DNA from 2 places in the Alteromonas sp. H02 genome. Region 2 is predicted to be linked to the other one. Evidence: predicted binding sites of a transcription regulator. Region 2 holds the regulator's gene; the other holds the start of a gene.
What was found. The regulator sigma-54, encoded in region 2, starts transcription at its own class of promoters, with help from an activator protein. The targets are predictions, from matches to a motif close to GTTGGCACGNNNNTNGNNT.

Region 1 (3,210 bases), 1.8 Mb from region 2:
ATCATTCCACAAAATACGGTGGTGCTGTGGCAGGCGGCTGAAAAAGCCCTGGGCATGGCGGTATTGCTCCAGGTTGGCGCGGTCAAGTCCGATAACAATTTCAGACAGATAAGGGACATTCGTTAGTTCATCAACGATGTGGCCCAATGCCGGTCCTTCAAGCTCTGAAAACAGTGATGGCAAGATAAGTGCCATCGGACGTTTCTGAGAAAAGCGTAACAGCTCAGCTTCGAGTGCTTCGGTCGAGCGGCTGGCGAGATTGTGTAGCGTTGTCACGACACCATTTTGGTAAAAATCGGCCATGTGTCCTCCTAATCTTTCAATGAAAGCAATTGTGTAAGCGTTTCTGTCCAGCCCTCAGGGCCAAGTTTTGTGCTGGTATATACGTTATCTTTTTTATCCAGTGGGGGAGGCTCATGGGTGGGTGACGCGATGCGCACGGCAATATCGGCAGCTTCCATCATGGCGATGTCATTTTTGCCATCGCCTAATGCAATAGACGTTGCAGTAACCGCCGATTGACGCCGATACTCCTCCATAAACCAGCTTAGTGCCTTACCTTTAGTACAGTCTCCGGAAATATGGATGAAACGCCCGCCTTCCAGCGGAGTTGCGCCACGTTCTCTGACTGACTCGATAAACTCGGCTTTGCGAATATCACTACCAAGCCACATTACCGGTTCGCCAAATTGGCGTTTGGCTGCTAAGCGGGCTTCATCCTCGCTCAAACCGGTGGCAGCCATTAAATCTTCGGTGCTCATTTCGCTAAAATGAGTAAATTCACCCGCAAAATCTGCTTTAACGATTTCAAGTAATTTTAACCAGTAGCCCTTTGACGAAATAAAGGACTTACACCAAAAACCGTCCTGCCAGATGGTACCTGCCGGTTTTTGTTTAAAAAATCCGTGTGGAATATAAGCAGCTGCACCGTTCTCCACCACGAATGGGCCGTTCAAACCGATCTTTTCCCGTAGCTCGGTCATCTCTGCAAAGGTTTTACTGGTATTGGGTATCACCGGTACTCCGCGTGCCGAAAGAGCATCCAGCGTGGGCTGAGCGGCGGCAAAACTATAGGTATGGTGATCCAGCAACGTGCCGTCCATGTCAGTAAAGATCACAGTACTTGATTGATCCATTAAACAGCCTTTTCTACATGAGTGATTTGACGGGTTTCGTCCAGATGGTAAACGTAATTACACTGCGGCGGCAATGTTTCCAGACTTTGTTCTGTTAAGCGTTGATAATGCTGTATAAACCGTTCGATTTCCAGGTCGGTCATAATGCCACTGTGCGCTTCAGATGAACCCAGTTTAGCAGCCAGTTTGTGTTCCTGCTCTTTTCGCCAGTTATATACCTGATCAAAAGAGGGCGCTTTCAGCATTACCCAAAAAGACATTTGTTCAAACAGGGCCTGGTAAGAATCCGCCAACTGTTTGTTAACGTAATTGCGCCAGGTGCCAAGTGGATCTTCATCATGCTCCAGTGCGTTAACCGGTTCCGCCAGCTTAGCTTTGGTTTGCGGTTTTACGCCCCAACACCAGCCCTCTACCAGTACTATGTCTGGTGGTGAGTGGATAACCGGCCACTCAACTACCGGAAATGGGTTGTCAATGGCTTTATTAAAACGTGGAATCGAGACAGTGCCATAGCCTCGTAAGCGGTCGAATGTCGTTTGCGCCAGTGATACATCGTGGGTGCCGGGTACGCCCCGGGTAGCCAGTAACGGGTGCACTTTTATAGCCAGCGCATTGCGGCTTGATTTATCCAGATAAAAATCATCCAGCGATAACGACACCACATTGAGCTTTTTAAACTCGCTCAGATAAAACACTAAAAAGTCGCACAGCGTTGATTTTCCCGAGCCTTGGCAACCATTAACACCAACGAAGAATGGCTTCTTTGCACTATCTTGGTGCTCATGGATTTCATCTGCCAATGGGATGAACCATTTTTGTGCAATGTCGCGGTAGCTCTCTGGAAGTTGATGCGCCGCAAGAAATGTAGAAATGTCCATAAAGCTGCCTTAGTTATTGATGATTCGCACAGCATACTTGTAATTTAGTTACAACATTTGTGCCAATTCAGTCGATAATTACTGCTTAACGATCCCTTTTGGTTATGATTGCACAAAAAGCGATCGAATGCAGGTGTCAGCATGCTTTAAGAAGCGGTTTATCCCTTATTCGCTATAATCACAGCCCGTTTAGGGGCGGGGTAACCCTCAATCGTTTTAGAAGGGTCATCCGGGTCAAGAAAATCCACCAGGGAATGATTAGTCATCCAACGGGTAGCGCGCTGCTCTTCGGTGCTGGTGACGCACTCATCCACCACCTGGCAGTCGTTAAAGCCGAGCCGCTGCAACCACACTAACAATGCTTTTGAGCTGGGCAGGAACCAGACATTGCGCATTTGCGCGTAACGCTCGCCCGCCATCAATACGGTTTGTTCGTCACCATCAACCACAAGGGTTTCCAGTACTAGCTGGCCGCCTTTGCGTAATTGTGACTTAAGTTGTTGTAAAAACTCCATGGGGTCACGGCGGTGATAAAGCACGCCCATCGAAAATACCGTATCGAATGCGCCAACCGGCTGCATGTGTTCAATGCCCAATGGTAAAAAGTGCACGGGTGCCTGGCCGATAAAATGCTTAATCGCTAAGAACTGAATAAGAAACAACTGAGTAGGGTCAATACCGTAAACACCGGCGGCGCCTTCGCCATACATGCGCCACAAATGGTATCCACTGCCGCAGCCTACATCCAGAACCTGTCTGCCGGTCAGTGGTGCCAGATGAGGTAAAACCCGATCCCACTTCCAGTCGGAACGCCACTCAGTATCAATGTGAATGCCGTGAACGTAATAAGGTCCTTTACGCCATGGCATAAACTGGCGGAGTAATCCTTCGATCTGTTTTTGAGTGTAGGTATCGATGTCTGATGCTGCACCTATGGTGACAGACTCTTTAAAGTCGAGTGTACTGGCCTCAGTGGCTGGCAATTTGGCGATCAGCTTTTGCCACTTTTTAAACTCACCGTGCAGCGCCGTGCTGTGCCACTCGTCCATTTGTCGGGGCAGGGTATTGAGCCAGTGTGACAAAGGCCCGTTAAGCAGGTCTTTATAACAGCTGTGAAAGAGTTCAGTTGCAGACATAGATAGTTAACCCGGGTTATTTAATTGCCACCAGTGACATAAAGTTAAAACAGCGATACC
Region 2 (3,210 bases):
CTATCCTGATTGATAATGTACAGGTTACCCAGGGCTCGCTCAGCATTAAGGCCGACCGGGTAGAAGTAGAAGCTGGCGGCGGCAAGGGCAAGGAAATATTTATCGCTACTGGCAAACCTGCTGTATACAGCCAGACTCTGGACGATGGCCGGGTTGTGGAAGCCCGTGCATTTGAGATCCGTTATGAAGTGGCGAATCGCACTATTTCGCTGGCCGGTGATGCCGAATTGAATCAGAATACCAGTGTCGTAAAAGGTGAAACCATCGTTTACGACATGGAAAAAGAACAACTTAAAGCCACCGGTGACGGCAGCGGCAGTGAAGATGGCCGGGTGCGTACCGTGTTTAGTCTGGAAGATATTGAAGCCGTGCGCGACGAAAGCAAGGCCAGTGATAGCACAGACGACCAACAGGATAATGACAACGAATGACCACCCTGACCGCCACCCACTTAGCTAAGTCGTATAAGTCCCGGCAGGTAGTAAGGGATGTTAGCGTTGAGGTATCTGCCGGCCAGATTGTTGGCCTGTTAGGCCCCAATGGTGCAGGTAAAACCACCACTTTTTACATGATTGTAGGCCTGGTGGCACTGGATAAGGGCGATATTCGCATCGACGAGATGGATCTGACCCGCCAGCCCATGCACGAACGTGCCCGCAACGGAATTGGTTATCTACCCCAGGAAGCCTCTATTTTCAGAAAGTTAACGGTTTTTGACAATATCATGGCAATATTGCAGACACGCAAAGACCTTTCTTCTGCCGAACAGCAAAATGAAGCCGATGCGCTACTTGATGAATTCAATATCAACCATATACGTAATAGTACAGGGATGAGTTTGTCGGGGGGAGAGCGGCGTCGGGTAGAAATTGCCAGGGCACTGGCGGCGAATCCAAAATTTATTTTGCTCGATGAACCCTTTGCGGGAGTTGACCCAATTTCGGTTAATGATATAAAGAAGATCATACAGCATCTTCGTGACCGTGGAATTGGTATCCTGATTACCGACCACAACGTCCGGGAAACCCTCGACGTATGCGAGAAAGCCTACATTGTGAGTCAGGGGGAATTAATCGCCCAGGGCACCGCCGAACAGGTTTTAAGTAATCAAAAGGTCAAGGATGTATACCTGGGTGAGCAATTCAGGCTATAGTTAGATGCATATAGACAACAAATTTTGTCCCGATCAATAATAAGCAAGGCGTTAAGAACAGAAGTAGATGAAACCATCTTTACAGCTCAAATTTAGTCAACAACTTACTATGACGCCACAATTGCAGCAGGCGATTAAACTGCTGCAACTATCTACTCTGGATTTACAACAGGAAATCCAGGAAGCGCTCGATTCAAATCCGTTATTGGAAGTTGATGACAACAGCGACAACGATACGGTTGAGAAAAGTAAACTCGATGCGGAAGCGGATGCCGCAGCAACCGCCAGCACCGAGACCAGCATGGACACCAATGAGGCCCTCGAAAAGAACGAGTTGCCCGACGAATTACCCATCGACAGCACCTGGGATGAATATTATTCGGCCTCCTCAGCGCCAGCGCCAGGCCCTGCTTCCAACGACGATGAGAATGTTTTTCAGGGTGAAACCACCGACAATATTCAGGACCACCTGCTCTGGCAAATGCGCCTCACGCCCTTCAGCGATGTAGACCGTGCCATTGCGATTGCCATTATTGATTCGATTGACGAATCAGGATATTTAACCGTAACAGTTGAAGATATCCTGCAGAGCGTCAATACTGAAGATATGGAAGAACCGGTTGAAGTGGACGAAATTGAATGCGTGCTGAAACGGATCCAAATGTTCGACCCGATTGGTTCAGGCTCACGTACCCCGCAGGAGTGTCTACTGGTCCAGTTAAAACAATTTGCTCCCGACACGCCATGGCTCAAGGAAGCAAAAACCCTGATTGAAGACTATGCCGACCTGCTGGGCAGCAAGGACTATCGCACCTTAATGCGTAAATCACGCCTGAAGGAAGACGATTTGCGTGAAGCAATGCGCTTACTGCAAACCCTTAATCCGCGTCCGGGCAGTGCATTAATTACTCAGGAGCCCGAGTACGTTATTCCCGACGTATCGGTCACCAAGAAAAAAGGCCGTTGGGTGGTTGAACTCAATCCCGACAGCCTGCCAAAACTGAGCGTAAATCAGCAGTACGCTGCCATGAGCCGTCAGGCCCGCAACAGTTCAGATTCCCAGTTTATTCGCTCGCATATGCAGGAAGCCAAGTGGTTTATCAAGAGCCTGGAGTCGCGTAACGAAACCTTGCTCAAGGTTGCTAACTGCATTGTGCAGCAGCAAATGGGCTTTTTCGAACACGGCCCGGAAATGATGAAGCCTATGGTCCTCAATGACGTAGCCGAAATGGTTGATATGCATGAATCTACCATTTCGCGGGTAACCACTCAGAAATACATGCACACCCCCCGCGGTATTTTTGAACTGAAGTATTTCTTCTCCAGCCACGTAGCCACCGAGTCGGGCGGAGAATGTTCATCTACTGCCATCCGCGCTCTGATTAAAAAACTGGTTGCCGCCGAGAAGCCCAGTAAACCACTAAGCGACAGCAAAATTGCTCAATTGTTGGCCGAACAAGGTATAAAAGTTGCCCGGCGGACAATAGCAAAATACCGGGAATCCTTGTCGATTCCACCGTCTAACCAACGCAAGAGCCTTATTTAGGCCGAAATATAAGGAAGACGAACTATGCAAATAAATCTTACAGGTCATCACATCGAGATAACCGATTCTTTGCGTAATTATGTTGATACCAAGTTTAGTAAACTGGAGCGCCACTTTGATCACATATCCAATGTGCATGTGATCCTCAACGTGGAAAAGCTTGCTCAAAAAGCCGAAGCCACGATGCATTTGAGTGGCGCGGAAGTATTTGCCTCGTCAGAAAATCAAGATATGTATGCCGCGATAGACAGTATGGTCGACAAACTGGATCGCCAGGTAATTAAGCATAAGGAAAAGCTCAAAAAGCACTAGGCCCAATTTAACCTTATGAATATTCAAGCCTTAGTTAGCCTGGATCGCACTGAATGTGCGGTCCAGTGCAACAGTAAAAAAAGAATTTTAGAAATCATCAGCGATATTGCTGCCGAAACCAACGCCGAAATTCAAAAAGAAGACGCGCTTAACGCCCTGCTCAGTCGTGAAAAAATGGGCAGCACCGGCATTGGCAATG

Region 1: AC566Q_RS11475 (kinase) is a predicted target of sigma-54. The motif match lies at 2,063-2,081, and genes of this name have one in related genera.

The regions. Positions count from the first base shown of each region.
Region 1 covers NZ_CM185021.1:2,477,654-2,480,863, forward strand. The annotation lists gene AC566Q_RS11465 (glycosyltransferase family protein) at 1-303, opposite strand, end outside; gene AC566Q_RS11470 (HAD-IIB family hydrolase) at 312-1,136, opposite strand; gene AC566Q_RS11475 (kinase) at 1,136-2,014, opposite strand; gene cmoB (tRNA 5-methoxyuridine(34)/uridine 5-oxyacetic acid(34) synthase CmoB) at 2,173-3,150, opposite strand; gene cmoA (carboxy-S-adenosyl-L-methionine synthase CmoA) at 3,167-3,210, opposite strand, start outside.
Region 2 covers NZ_CM185021.1:4,262,532-4,265,741, forward strand. The annotation lists gene lptA (lipopolysaccharide transport periplasmic protein LptA) at 1-431, shown strand, start outside; gene lptB (LPS export ABC transporter ATP-binding protein) at 428-1,153, shown strand; gene AC566Q_RS19785 (RNA polymerase factor sigma-54) at 1,221-2,699, shown strand; gene hpf (ribosome hibernation promoting factor) at 2,724-3,011, shown strand; gene ptsN (PTS IIA-like nitrogen regulatory protein PtsN) at 3,027-3,210, shown strand, end outside.